Sinorhizobium sp. BG8: one gene and its partner. The protein of the gene in region 1 interacts with the protein of each later gene in a pairwise test. Links are inferred from orthologs where the notes say so. Each region holds a gene or a part of one and is shown on either strand. Other genes may lie near its edges. The genes, in order: ccmE and F3Y30_RS02360.

Region 1 (7,129 bases):
TCAGGACAGTCGTGAGCGAGGGGCGGAATGATGTTTTCGTGGACATGTGTAGGACCTTTTCTCTTCTCTGGTGCCTCAACTGCAACCGATGACGAAGAGATAGTCGTTGTCACATTACGATCCACTGTCCTGCAGATGAATTTTTCGTAATGTTGCTGAGGGGCGTTCCGCAGGTGAGAGAGTCAGTTGGACTGGTCGTGCCGCGGAGCGGAAAGCACGCGGTCCAACTCGGCCTTCTCGTCTTCCGTCAGCGGCGAGCCGGGCACCACGCCGGTCCGCCTGCGCGCCGCAACGGCCATCGCGATGACGCCTGCAAGCAAGAGCGCCAGAGGTGCCCCCACAACAGGAGGGTCTTCATCTCCAGGCGCGGCTTCAACAGCACGAACTCGCCGTAGCGCGAAACCACGTAGTCGATGACCGCCTCGTCCGAATCCCCGTCCTTCAGCCGCTCGCGCACCAGCACCCTCAAGTCCCGTGCGAGTTCGGCATTGGAATCGTCGATCGACTGGTTCTGGCAGACCATGCATCTGAGCTGCGCGGAAAGATTTCGCGCCCGCGCCTCAAGTGCCGGGTCGTCGAGGACCTCGTCGGGATTGACCGCAAGTGCCGGGGAACCTGCCAGGGCAATAAGCGCGACGAGGGCCAGCGTGCGAATCATTCGGCTGCCTCCAGCTGGGGCGCACGCTGCCGGCGCGCTTTCTGAGGGGCACCGACGCGCAAGCGGCGGTCGCAGAGCGAGGTGGCGCCTCCGGCCATCATGATCAGCGCGCCGAGCCAGATACAGAGGATCGCGGGCTTCCACCAGATGCGCACGACGATTCCCCCGTCATCCATCGGATCGCCCAGTGACACGTAGAGCTGGCTCAAGCCGAAGGTCCTGATCCCCGCCTCGGTCGTCGGCATGCGCCGCGCCGGGTAGAGGCGCTTGGATGACCAGATCTCGGTCACGTTCACTCCCGCGCGCGATACGGTGAAATGGCCGGACTCTTCGGTATAGTTCGGGCCCGTTCCCTGACGCATCCCGTCGAAGGTCAGCGTGTAACCGCCGAGATCGGTGCGCATGCCCGGTTTCATTTCGACGACAGACTCGGTCTGAAAGGCGGTGACGGCAACGATCCCGAGCACAGTGACGCCGAGGCCGAAATGGGCAAGCGCCGTGCCGAAGGCAGATCCTGGAAGGCCGGCAAGGCGGCGGATCATCACGTGGGGCGAGACCTTGCCGATCCCGGCGCGAAGCATGATGTCGGTGATCGCTCCCGCCATCATGTAGAACGCCAGCGCGAGACCGAAGTAGGCGAGCAGCGGCCCGCCTCCGTGCATGTATTGCACCACGCCGCCGAGTACGAGCCCGATTCCGACTGCTGCAAACAGGCGCTGGGCAACCCCGGCAAGGTCGCCGCGCTTCCACGCAAGCAGCGGACCGAACGGCACGGCCAACAGCAGCGGCAGCATCAGCAGGCCGAAAGTTATGTTGAAGAAGGGGGCGCCGACCGAGATCTTGTCTCCGGTCAGGGCTTCGAGAACGAGCGGATAGAGGGTTCCCGTCAGCACGGTCGCGGCAGCCGTGGTCAGGATCAGGTTGTTGAGGACGAGCGCGCCCTCCCGCGAGATCGGCGCAAACAGCCCGCCTGCCTTCAACGTCGCCGCACGGAAGGCGAAGAGAGACAATGCTCCGCCGATGAAGACCACGAGGATGCCAAGGATGAACACACCGCGCGTCGGATCCGTCGCGAATGCGTGGACCGAGGTAAGCACGCCCGAGCGAACGAGGAACGTCCCGAGAAGCGACATCGAAAAAGTCAGGATCGCCAGTAGCACCGTCCAGATCTTCAGGGCTTCGCGCTTCTCCATGACGAGCGCCGAATGCAGCAGGGCCGTGCCCGCAAGCCAGGGGATGAACGAGGCGTTCTCAACCGGATCCCAGAACCACCAGCCGCCCCATCCGAGCTCGTAATAGGCCCAGTAGGAGCCCATGGCGATGCCGGCGGTCAGGAAGCTCCAGGCAGCAAGTGCCCAGGGACGAACCCAGCGCGCCCAGGCGGCATCGATGCGTCCGTCGATCAGCGCCGCCACCGCGAAGGAGAAGCAGACGGAGAAGCCGACATAGCCGAGGTAAAGGAGCGGCGGATGGATGGCGAGGCCGACATCCTGAAGGATCGGATTGAGGTCCTTGCCTTCCGCCGGCGCTGGAGCGAGCCTGAGGAAGGGATTGGACGTCAGCAGGATGAAGAGGAAGAAGGCCGCGGAGATGAGCCCCTGGACGGAAAGAACGTTCGCGCGCAGACGGTCGGGAAGATTGGCGCCAAACGTTGCCACAAGGGCGCTGAAGAAGGTGAGGATCAGCACCCACAGCAACATCGATCCCTCGTGATTGCCCCAGACACCGGAGAACTTGTAGATCAGCGGCTTCAGCGAATGGGAGTTTTCCCAAACGTTCGCCACGGAGAAGTCGGAAACCACGTAGGCAAAGGTCAGAACCGCGAAGGAGAAGGCGGTCAGCAGGAAGCCGGCGATCGCCGAGGTCGGCGCGATCGCCATCAACGAGCGATCGTTGCGCAGGGCGCCGACCAGCGGAAGGATCGACTGGATGATCGCCGTCGCAAGCGCCAGGACCAGCGCGTAGTGTCCGAGCTCGATGATCATTGAATGTTTTCCTTGCCGCCGAGCGTCACGCCCTGGGCCTTCAGCCGATCCGCCACGTCCTTGGGCATGTAGGTTTCGTCATGCTTGGCAAGGACCGTGTCAGCGACAAAGATCCCGTTGCCGTCTTCGAAGGCTCCTTCGGCGACCACGCCCTGCCCCTCGCGAAAGAGGTCCGGCAGGATGCCCGTATAGGTGACCGGCACCTCGCCGATCGTATCCGTTACGGTGAAGGCCACTGTCGAGCCCTGCCCGCGCTTGACGGATCCGGCCTCGACCAACCCGCCGAGGCGAATGCGCGTGCCGGGGGGCACACTGGCCTTGGCGAGATCGCCCGGCACATAGAAATAGGCGATCGACTGGCTGAAGGCGAACATCACCAGCAGAACTGCGGCGACAAGGAACCCGACCCCGCCGCCGATGATCACCAGACGCTTCTGCTTGCGTGTCATTTCGTGCTTTCCTCGACCGGAATCGAAAGTTCCTGTGCCATTGCCATCAGCTGTCTGCCGCCGTCGCTGTCTCGCGGAAACGTCATCAGAGCCGTCTTTAAGGCGTCTTCAGCCTTCGCACGTTGATCCAGCACAACGTAGGACCGAACGATCCGGAGCCAACCCTCGATGTTATCGGGGTCCTCCTTGAGCTTGGCCTCGAGGCTCGCCACCATCCCCTCGATCATCTGCTGCCGGCCGCCAGCGTCCATGTGGGCCGCAGAGGCGACGTCATCGGCCGTCGGATTGCCGAGAGCGGCCGGTGACTTGGCGGAAATCGCCGCGATGTGCCTGTTGACGAGCGGAAGCCAGGCCGCATCCTTCGGGGACTCGGCCGCAAGCGCCTCGAATGCGGTCTTTGCTTCCGAGTCCTTGCCGTCCTGCTCCAGGGCCAGCGCGAGGTAGAACTTTGCCCGCGGGTTGCCCGGCGCAAGCGCCAGCGATTGCTCGAGCGTCTCGCGTGCGTCCTTCGTCACCACACCATCGGAGAGCGCCATCAGCGTCTCGGCGTAGCCGTCGAGGCGCTCGGGCGTCGGACCGGCAAGCCGTATCGCCTGACGGTAGGCGTTTGCGGAATCCTCGATACGGCCGTTGCGGAAGTAGATCGGCGCCAGGATATCCCAGCCGGCCCCGTCATCGGGGTTCCGTGCCAGATGCCTTTCCGCCTTGGCGATCAGGATGTTGATGTCGTTGCCCGGGTTTGCGAGGCGTGCTGCGAGCGGTTGCGCCGGAAGGTCCGGGCTCCCCGTCGTCAAGTAAAGACAGAGCCCGATGGCGGGCATGAGAACGATGATGAGAAGCTGGGCAAGACGGTTGCGCCCGACGGAGGCGGCAGTACCGGTCTTTTCCTCGGCCTTCTTGGCGGCGATCAGACGTCGCGCAATCTCGGCTCGCGCGAGATCCGCCTCGCCTGCGCCGATGAGCCCGGCGGCCTCATCGCGCTTCACTTCATCGAGCTGGTCGCGATAGACCTCGACGTCATGACTATCCGCTGCCGCTTCGGCCACCGGGGCGCGCAGCAGCGGCAAGAGCAGCATGGCCGCGACCGCGGCCGTCAGAAATGCAACGAGTATCCAGAAAAGCATAGCTGTCGACTTACTGGAACGCCCCCCGAATTCCAATTCCAAATCGATCGATGACGCAGATTTGAGGCGTTTCGCCGCAATCTGGACGCAGCTGTCAGGTCAGGGGTGCCCAGACACCCTCGGCGTTGCGGCAGGCCGCACCGCGCGTGACGGTCTCGCGTCCCTGGACTGTCACCGTATGGCTGTACTGGCGGCAGTTCTGCGAACCGACCTGATAGGGCGCGGCCGCAACCACCGAACCTGAAACGCCCTGCCCCTGCCAGACCACCGGCTGCCCGCCCGGCGCCGCCTCCAGCGCACGGTACTCCGCCTCGAGTGCCCGTTGCCGGTCCGCGCTGGAGATAGAGGCCACCTTGCTGCGATCGATCAATCCGCCCTGCAGGGAGGAAATATAGACCCCGGAATTTGCCGGGGTACTGCTCCTGGATGTCAGTAGACCGCCTCCGGTCGCCTTCGCGCCGGACGTCGAGGCACAACCCGAAAGCACGGATGCAGCCAGAATAGAGGGGATAAGGGCAACTCGGATATGCGTCTTCATCCAGCCAGACCGTCTCTCTTCATGCTCTGCCGGCAATCGCTGCCGAGTCGGAACAGTGCGAATATCCGCGCCACAGTTCACTCCCTTTTTGCACTGTCCGTTCGCTCAGGCAACATCCTTTGTCACCACCGGCAGTACGAGTTTTGCAAGCAGCCCTCCGGACTGGCCCCGCGAGAGGTTGAACTTACCCTGATACTCCGAGGTGATCTCGCTGACGATCGAAAGCCCGAGGCCCGTTCCAGGGCGACTTTCGTCCAGCCTTTTTCCCCGTTTCATCGCCTCTCTGATCTCCTCCGGCTCCAGCCCGGGACCGTCGTCTTCGACTTCGATGATCGCCCAGGTCAGGCGCGAGGCGCTGTCGTCGCCCGTCTCCGGAGGCGCAAGGCGTGCACGTATCGCGATCGAGTTGTGCGCATAGCGCGCCGCATTTTCCAGAAGATTGCCGACAGTTTCCTCGAGGTCCTGCTGCTCCATCGCGAGCGTCAGGTTCGGCGGGTCGACGGAAAGCGGGAAATTCCTGTCGGGATTGAGCCGCCGCATCACGCGCGCCAGCCGCTCGAGCGCGGGAAACACTTCCGTGCGCGCCAGCAGGGATTCGCGCTGGGCCGCGATCCGTGCCCGATTGAGGTAGGACTGAACCTGTCCCTGCATGGCTTCCGCCTGCGAGCGCACGAGTTCGCCATGCTGGGGTTCCAGGACGCGTGCCTCGTTCAGGAGCACGGCGATCGGCGTCTTCAGCGAGTGGGCGAGGTTCCCGACCTGCATGCGCGCGCGCTCGATAATGCGCCGGTTGCTGTCGATCAGGGCGTTGACCTCGACCGCAAGAGGCTGGATCTCGCGGGGAAAATCCCCCGCCAGGCGCTCGCTCTCGCCGGCGCGGATCTTTTCGAGCGCCTTGCGCGCGTGGTCGAGCGGTTTGAGGCCGATGAGGATCGCGACGCCGTTGAGGATGATGTTGCCGATGCCGAAACCCATCAGCGCGATGAACAGGCTGCGCGAAAAATCGTTGATGTCGTCCTCGAGCACGTTGCGCGCGCCGACGACCCTGAAGCGCGCGGTGCGCCCCTCCGCGTCGAGCACGACTTCCGTCTCGGCAACCTCGACGTCGTTGTTGAAGGAATCGCGGGTCGTGTAGTAGCGCTCGTAGCGCGTGTTGAAGGGTATCTTGTCGGTGTCCGGAATTGGAATGCTGCCGTTTCCGAGCGAAGTCGATGAAAGAGACGGCGACTTGAAGTTGTCGCCGATCGGCTCGACGATCCAGTACCAGCCGGTTCTCGGCTGGGAGAAACGCAGGTCGCCCAGCTGGGGGCTGCCCGACAGCGTTGCTTCCTCGTCGGCGGAAATCGAATTGATGACGTTGTAGAGCTGGGCGCGCAAAAGGTTTTGGAAGCTTTCTTCCACGCTCTGCCGATAGAGCGTCGAGATCACGATCGCGATCACGACGAGCGCGACCACGGCCCATAGGGTCGCGATCAGAAGCACCCGGAAGGTGAGTGAACGGGCCTTCGTCTTCTGCGAACTCGGCGTCACCAAGTGCGGTCACTTCCCTGTGTCGAACGCTTCAGTTTCAGGCGGAATGGGTTCCGGCTGCTGAGCTCCATCCGCTTGGTTCCTATTGGCTGCCGGCCGGCGGCTGCATGCGATAGCCAAGGCCGCGCACGGTCTCGATGAGATCGAGCCCGATCTTCTTGCGCAGCCTCCCGACGAAAACCTCGATCGTGTTCGAATCCCGATCGAAGTCCTGGTCGTACATGTGTTCGACCAGTTCGGTGCGCGAGACGACCTGCCCCATGTGATGCATCAGATACGACAGGAGACGATACTCGTGCGAGGTCAGCTTGAGGTGGACCCCGTCGACGGTTGCCTTGGAGGCCTTCGTGTCGAGCTTGACCGGACCGCAGACGATCTCGGAGCTCGCATGACCGGCAGCGCGGCGGATCAGCGCACGGATTCGGGCAAGCACTTCCTCGACATGGAAGGGCTTGGCGACATAGTCGTCCGCACCGGCATCGATGCCGGCAACCTTGTCGCTCCAGCGGTCGCGAGCCGTGAGAAGCAGGACCGGCATGCGTTTGCCCTGCGCGCGCCACTTCTCGAGCACGGTGATCCCGTCCATTTCCGGCAGGCCGATATCGAGGATGATCACATCATACGGCTCGCTGTCTCCCAGATAATGCCCCTCCTCGCCGTCGAAGGCCTGGTCGACAACGTAGCCGGCCTCCTTCAGCGTGTCGGTCAGCTGCCGGTTGAGATTGACGTCGTCCTCGACCACCAGAATGCGCATGCTCAGCCTGTCCCCTTACCTCTTCGCCCCGCGCCGGACAGCGTCCGGCCACGCAGGTTCAAACTACATTGGCACCCGAACCGTAACCTTG
Region 2 (6,917 bases), 1.5 Mb from region 1 along the record:
CAGACAGTCTGGCCGAGGTATTCGAGGTTCACCTGATGACAGATACCGGTGCCGGGCGGAACAACCCGGAAGTTCTTGAATGCCTGCTGGCCCCACTTGAGGAAGCGGTAACGCTCACCGTTGCGCTCGTATTCCAGCTCGACGTTCTTGGCGAATGCCGTCGGCGTGCCGAATTCGTCGACGATGACCGAATGGTCGATGACGAGGTCGACGGGGACGAGCGGATTGATCTTCTCCGGATCACCGCCGAGCGAAACCATCGCGTCGCGCATCGCGGCGAGGTCGACAACCGCGGGAACGCCGGTAAAGTCCTGCATGAGGACGCGGGCGGGACGATAGGCAATCTCGTTTTCGACGGTGCCCTTGTTGACGAGCCATTCGGCGACAGCCTGGATGTGCTCCTTGGTGACCGAGCGCCCATCTTCGAAGCGCAGGAGATTCTCGAGAAGCACCTTCATCGAGTAGGGAAGTTTCGAAACGCCGGCAAGACCATTCGCCTCAGCCTTGGGGAGGCTGTAGTAGACATAGTCGACGCCGTTCACGGTGAGGGTCGAACGACATTTGAAGCTGTCAAGGGATTTGGACACTGGATACCCCGTTCCGTCTGATCGCCAAAAGCTGACGTACGAACGTCCCTGCGCTGTTAAAGCGCCTAATGGGATGCGGGTGCGGCCATTTCCGCTGTCCGTACGCGGAATTTATTCCGGGTTCGGCGCTTGGATGAAAATCACGCCGACCGCTGGCGTGTTGCGGGCGTTATAGATAATTTCTAAGAAACGATCCAGAGCGCCGGTCGCCAGATCGGGACATTTTTTTGCATTGCGGCCGATGTCGTAAAGGGAAAGTGAAAAGTGATGCGCCTCGTAGTGGAAGGCCTGAGTGCTAAGCGGGGCGAAGACCTGATTTTCCACGATATTTCATTTCAGGTGGAAGCGGGCAGGGCGCTGGTGATCAAGGGGCCGAATGGTGCCGGGAAGTCGACCTTGCTGCGGGTCGTGGCCGGCCTCCTGCTGCCGCATTGCGGTACCGTGCGCCTCGATGCTGCACCGCACCCGGTGGAACGGGTCGGCGAAGCCTGCCACTATCTGGGACATCGCAATGCCATGAAGCGCGAGCTGACGGTCGAAGAGAACCTCCGCTTCTGGAAGGCGTTTCTAGGTAATTCACCTGACGGCGTCGGAATTGACATTTTCGAAGCGAGCGAGGCCGTTGGACTCGGCGACATTACGCACCTGCCCTTCGGCTATCTTTCGGCGGGCCAGCAGCGGCGCATGGCGATGGCAAAACTGCTCGTCGCATGGCGGCCGGTGTGGATTCTCGACGAACCGACAGCGGCGCTTGACGCCGCCGCGGAGGAGATGTTCGCAGGCCTCGTCACCGCCCACCAGGCGAGAGGCGGCATTGTGCTCGCGGCCACGCATCAGCCACTGCAGCTCGAGGGCGTGAGCGAGCTTCGACTAAGCGGCTTTGCCGGCGTTCTGGCGGAGGCCTGGGCGTGAAACACCTGAAGCTGCGAATTCTTGGCGCAGTTCCGGGCACTCTGCCCGCGCGCGTCCCTGTCCTGTTTCTCTTTCCGGAAATGCCCGTATGACGGCTCTGCTCCTGCGTGATCTCAAGCTTTCCGTTCGTGCCGGCGGCGGGGCAATGATCGGCGTGCTGTTCTTCATGACTGTGGTTGCGGTCATTCCCTTCGGTGTCGGCCCGATCTCAATCTCTTGGCGCGCATCGGGCCCGCCATCCTCTGGATCGGCGCGCTCCTTTCCTCCCTCCTGGGGCTGGACAGGCTTTTCCAGGCGGAACGGGAAGATGGTTCGCTCGATCTGATGCTGATGCACGAGACGCCGCTAGTCGCAACCGTGCTCGTGAAGTGCATGGCCCACTGGATCGCAACCGGTCTGCCGCTGGTGGTCGCCTCTCCCCTTCTTGGCCTCTTCATGAACATGGACGAGGTATCGATCGGAGCGACGGTGCTCACGCTTCTCGTCGGGACACCTGCCATCACCTTCATCGGGGCGGCCGGGGCGGCCGTGGCGGTCGCCTTGCCGAGGGGCGGGCTTCTGGTGTCGGTCATCGTACTGCCCCTTGCGATCCCGGTGCTGATCTTCGGGGTCAGTTCCGTCTATGCCGCGGTGCAGGAACCAGCTCCGTTTATGCCCCCTTTTCTCATTCTGATAGCCATCACCCTCTTCTTTGCAGTCGTAGGGCCGGTGGCGGCCGCGGCTGCACTGCGCGCCTCCAGCGATTGATGTAATGGCGATTGACAGGAGTCAATTGCAGCGGGGCCCGTGAAACGCTAAAGAGCAAGCATGAACGAAAAAAGCCTTGCCATCCGCAAGTTCAGCGATCTTGCCAACCCGACGCGGTTCCTGGCGATCACGGCCGCCGTCTGGCCGTGGATGGCGGCGCTCAGTGCCGCGTGTCTTGTGGTGGGGCTCTGTCTCGCATTCACCACGGAAGGCGACTACCAGCAGGGTGAGACGGTGCGGATCATGTATGTCCATGTGCCGGCGGCCTGGCTTTCCATGATGTGCTACACTGTCATGGCCGTTTCGGCACTCGGCACTCTGGTCTGGCGGCATCCGCTTGCCGACGTTTCGGCCAAGGCGGCCGCGCCGATCGGTGCCAGCTTCACGCTGCTTGCACTCATCACAGGGTCGCTTTGGGGCAAACCCATGTGGGGCACCTGGTGGGTGTGGGACGCTAGGCTGACCTCCGTTTTCGTCCTTTTCCTGATGTATCTGGGCCTGATAGCCCTCAACCGGGCGATGGACGACCCGACGCGCGCCGCCAAGGTGAGTGCCATTCTCATCCTCGTCGGCTTCGTGAATATTCCGATCATCAAGTTTTCGGTCGAGTGGTGGAATACGCTGCATCAACCCGCCAGCGTGATCCGGCTCGACGGGCCGACGATCGACCCGGAGTTCCTGTGGCCTCTGCTCATGATGGCCGTCGCCTTCACACTGATCTTTTTCACGCTGCATGTGCTTGCAATGAGGAACGAGATCCTTCGCCGCCGCGTCGCAACGCTCCGTCGCCAGGCGGCCCGGAGTGCGGGAGGCGCAAGATCGTGAGTCATTTCTTCTATGTCGCTGCGTCCTACGGAGCTGCCCTCGTCATCGTCTCAGGTCTTGTCCTTTGGGTGGCGATCGATGGTGTCGGGCGCAAGAAGGATCTGAAGGTCCTCGAAGACGCCGGCATAAGGCGGCGCTCCGCGGGAGAAGCCAAGTGAGTCTTCCAGCAGAACAGCGGACAGGCGGGGGCAGGCTGCGTTTCCTGCTCGCCTTGCTGCCATTGATCGTGTTCGCCGCGCTGGCGGTGATCTTCTGGGGGCAGCTCCGGTCCGGTCGTGACGTTTCTGAAATTCCCTCTGCCCTGATCGGCACGAAGGCGCCTTTCAGGGAGCTTGATCCACTGGCCGGTGCGACGCGCAACGGCGAGCCGCTCCCGGCGTTGAATGCAGCTGCGGTCAAGGGCAAGCTCACGCTCGTCAACTTCTGGGCGTCCTGGTGCGTGCCCTGCCGCCAGGAGCACCCGCTCATTCTCGAGCTTTCAAAAGACCCGCGATTGACTGTGGTCGGTGTGAACTACAAGGACGGAAACGAGAATGCCCTGCGTTTCCTCGGGGAGCTTGGCAATCCCTTCGCCGCCGTCGGTCTCGATCCCAACGGCAAGATGGCGATCGACTGGGGCGTCTACGGAATTCCGGAGTCCTACCTTGTCGGACCGGACGGCACGATCCTCTACAAGAAGGTCGGCCCCTTCGACGAGAAGAGCCTGAAAGAAGGTCTCTTCCCGGCAATCGAAAAGGCTGTTGCCGCTTCCGGCACCTGAGCCGCGGGCGTTACGGGGTCTTGCCTTCCTCCGGTGTCTCGACCGAATACTTCATGATCAGCGGCATCTGCAGCAGCGTGAAGAGAATGGTGATCGGCATCGTGCCCCAGACCTTGAAGGCCACCCAGAAATCGGTCGAAAAGCCGCGCCAGACGATTTCGTTGAGAATGGCGAGGAAAATAAAGAACACGCCCCAGCGCAGCGTCAGCTTGCGCCACCCCTCGGCCGTCAGGTTGAAGGCGGCATTGAAGACGTAGCCGAGCAGGGACTTTCCGAAAAAGAGCCCGCCGAGCAGGATCACTCCGAAGAGCGTGTTGACGATCGTCGGCTTCATCTTGATGAAGGTATCGTTCTGGAGCCAGAGCGTCAGCGCGCCGAATATGAAGACGACGATGCCGGAAATCAGCGGCATCATGGGCAGGGTCCGCGTCAGAAGCCAGGACACGAGGAGTGCTGCAGCGGTCGCCGCCATGAAGAGGCCGGTGGCAATGAAGATCGGACCGCCGAGTTCCCCCAGCATCGGGAGTTTGGCCGCCAGCCATTCGCCACGCGAATTGGCAAAGAAGAAGACGACCAGCGGACCGAGCTCGAGCACCAGTTTCAGCAAGGGGCTGATCGGTGGGCCGGCATTTCCTTCCTTCTCAAGCAACTGCGTGCTCATTCCTCAACTCCTGCGATCGCCTGCGCGAAATCCTTGGCCTCGAAGGGCTCCAGATCATCGATGCCTTCGCCGACACCGATGAAGTAAACCGGCAACTTGTGTTTGGCGGCGATCGCCACCAGGATGCCGCCGCGTGCCGTACCGTCCAATTTTGTCATGATAAGGCCGCTTACTCCCGCGACATTGCGAAAAATCTCGACCTGGTTCATCGCGTTCTGGCCGGTCGTCGCGTCCAGCGTCTGGAGCACCGTATGGGGCGCGTCCGGATCGAGCTTTCCGAGCACACGGACGATCTTCTCCAGCTCCGCCATCAGCTCCGACTTGTTCTGGAGGCGGCCGGCGGTGTCGATGATCAGCACGTCGCTCTTCTTGAGCTTGGCCTGCTCATAGGCCTCGTAGGCCAGCCCCGCGGCGTCCGCGCCGAGCTTGGAGGAGACGATGTCCGAACCCGTCCGCTCCGCCCAGATCTTCAGCTGCTCGATTGCCGCGGCGCGGAAGGTGTCGCCTGCGGCCATCATGACCTTCAGCCCGGCTCCGGAGAGCTTGGCTGCGAGCTTGCCTATCGTCGTCGTCTTGCCGGTTCCGTTGACCCCGACGACAAGGATGACGTGCGGCTTGTGCGAGAGATCAAGTTCGAGCGGCTTGGCAACCGGCTCGAGAACCTTCGTTATTTCGCCCGCCATGATGCGGGAGACATCTCCGCCGGTCACGTCCTTGCCGTAGCGTTCGGATGCGAGAGTATCGGTGATCCGCAGAGCGGTCTCGACACCGAGATCCGCCTGGATGAGCAGATCCTCGAGGTCCTGCAGGGTCGCGTCGTCGAGCTTGCGCTTCGTGAAAAGGCTGGCGATCTGCCCGGTGAGGTGGGAGGACGTCCGCGAAAGACCGTCGCGCAGGCGCTGGAACCAGCTTCGCTTTACGACCGGCGCCGGCGCGCTCTCGACGGGGCGATCGGTTGCGGTGCTGAAACCCTTGGGGAGTGCAACGGGCGTCTCCGGTTGCGCCACGGCTTCGGCTGCGTCCGCCTGCTCTTCCTCGATCTCCGTAACCGCGGCGCTCTCCACGGGCGCGTCGTCGACGGTTTCGGATCCACTCTCACCGAGGGAGGCATCGCTCGCGCCGTCGTCGACCTGAGAAAGGCTCTCCTTCGCCTCGGACTCCTGCACATGCAGCTCGGTTACGTCATAAGGAGGCTCACGCAGGGAGGTCATGTCCTCCGGGGATTCCTCATCGGAAAGGTCCTCGGAAAGCTCCTCCGGTTTCACCGGAACGGACTTGTCCGCTCCTTCGACATCTGCCTCGCCGGCCAACCGCTCTTCTGCAGGCGCGAGGTGATGATCATGCGGCAGCGGATAGATATCGACCTCGACATCGGCCGACAGTCTCTCGGGGTCAGGATTGATGGCTTCCGCCTCGTCGAGGAGTTCGTCCCGTTCGACAAGCGCTGCCGCTTCTTCAGGCGGGAGCGCCCCGACTGCATCGACTAGAGGTTCCGTCGTCGTATCCGCCACATCCGGTACGTGCCGGTCGTCGCTCGCGGCTGCGGTGTCCTTGCCGAACGTGAAGATCTTCTTGATGAAGCCGAGGGCCATAAATGAATTCCGCTAGTTGCGAAGCGAGGCGGGCTCGGCCCGCATGGTCAGGTGCTTGCCATTGTGGCCGGTGATGACGACCGGCACAAGGTCGCGCGGGTTCAGCCCGGTCGCGTCGACAAGCGTGAAGTTTTCCGTATGCGCAAGGCCGTTGTTCTCGACGAGTATGGTCTGTTGGCTGCCGGCCATCCGCTCCAAGTGGTCGAGATGCAGGCGCTGGCCGATCCGGCGCAGCCGTGACGCACGATCCTTGACCAATGCGCGATCCACCTGCGGCATGCGTGCGGCCGGCGTGCCCGGCCGCGGGCTGTAGGGGAAAACGTGCAGATGCGCAATGCCGCACTCCTCCGCAAGGCTCGCCGCATTGGCGAACATTTCCTCTGTTTCCGTCGGGAACCCGGCGATCATGTCGGCACCGAAGCTCACGTCCGGCCTGAGGTGCCGCACCTTACGACAAAATGCTATCGCATCGGTACGCCCATGGCGGCGCTTCATCCGCTTGAGGATCAGGTCGTCGCCGTGCTGCAGCGACAGATGCAGGTGAGGCATGAAACGCGGCTCTTCGGCGATCAGGCCCCAGAGATGGCGGTCCGCCTCGATACTGTCGATGGAGGAAAGGCGCAGCCGCTGGATTTCCGGCACCTGCTTCAGAAGCGCCTTCGCCAGCAGGCCCAAAGTCGGGTGGCCCGGAAGGTCGGCGCCGTAGCTGGTCGCGTCAACGCCGGTGAGCACGATCTCCCGATAGCCGCTCTCCGCCAGCCGGCGCGCCTGATCGACGACCGCGCCCATCGGCACGGACCGGGAATTGCCGCGGCCATACGGGATGATGCAGA

The links.
Region 2: the proteins of ccmE (region 1) and F3Y30_RS02360 interact in binary tests that used the Escherichia coli proteins (3 or more experiments, as listed by UniProt). The link is inferred for Sinorhizobium sp. BG8 from one-to-one orthologs.

Annotation. Positions count from the first base shown.
Region 1 is NZ_CP044011.1:2,034,330-2,041,458, reverse strand. Bases 1,367-4,329 are described here. They hold ccmE (cytochrome c maturation protein CcmE), read right to left. Parts: upstream 3,093-4,329; coding sequence 2,640-3,092; downstream 1,367-2,639. Other genes in these bases: F3Y30_RS09565 (hypothetical protein), read right to left, coding at 4,311-4,329; ccmI (c-type cytochrome biogenesis protein CcmI), read right to left, coding at 3,089-4,216; F3Y30_RS09580 (heme lyase CcmF/NrfE family subunit), read right to left, coding at 1,367-2,643. Also shown: F3Y30_RS09590 (Do family serine endopeptidase), read right to left, coding at 1-46; more of F3Y30_RS09580, read right to left, coding at 655-1,366; more of F3Y30_RS09565, read right to left, coding at 4,330-4,754; F3Y30_RS09560 (HAMP domain-containing sensor histidine kinase), read right to left, coding at 4,860-6,287; F3Y30_RS09555 (response regulator transcription factor), read right to left, coding at 6,367-7,038; F3Y30_RS09550 (hypothetical protein), read right to left, coding at 7,102-7,129. UniProt on the Escherichia coli protein: Heme chaperone required for the biogenesis of c-type cytochromes. Transiently binds heme delivered by CcmC and transfers the heme to apo-cytochromes in a process facilitated by CcmF and CcmH.
Region 2 is NZ_CP044011.1:494,622-501,538, reverse strand. The notes cover bases 1,438-4,188. They hold F3Y30_RS02360 (heme ABC transporter permease), read left to right. Parts: upstream 1,438-2,306; coding sequence 2,307-3,071; downstream 3,072-4,188. Other genes in these bases: F3Y30_RS02345 (septation protein A), read right to left, coding at 3,842-4,188; F3Y30_RS02350 (DsbE family thiol:disulfide interchange protein), read left to right, coding at 3,226-3,831; ccmD (heme exporter protein CcmD), read left to right, coding at 3,065-3,229; ccmA (heme ABC exporter ATP-binding protein CcmA), read left to right, coding at 1,438-1,499. Also shown: aconitate hydratase AcnA, read right to left, coding at 1-587; F3Y30_RS02375 (hypothetical protein), read right to left, coding at 699-911; more of ccmA, read left to right, coding at 855-1,437; more of F3Y30_RS02345, read right to left, coding at 4,189-4,492; signal recognition particle-docking protein FtsY, read right to left, coding at 4,489-6,084; tRNA (N(6)-L-threonylcarbamoyladenosine(37)-C(2))-methylthiotransferase MtaB, read right to left, coding at 6,097-6,917. UniProt on the Escherichia coli protein: Required for the export of heme to the periplasm for the biogenesis of c-type cytochromes.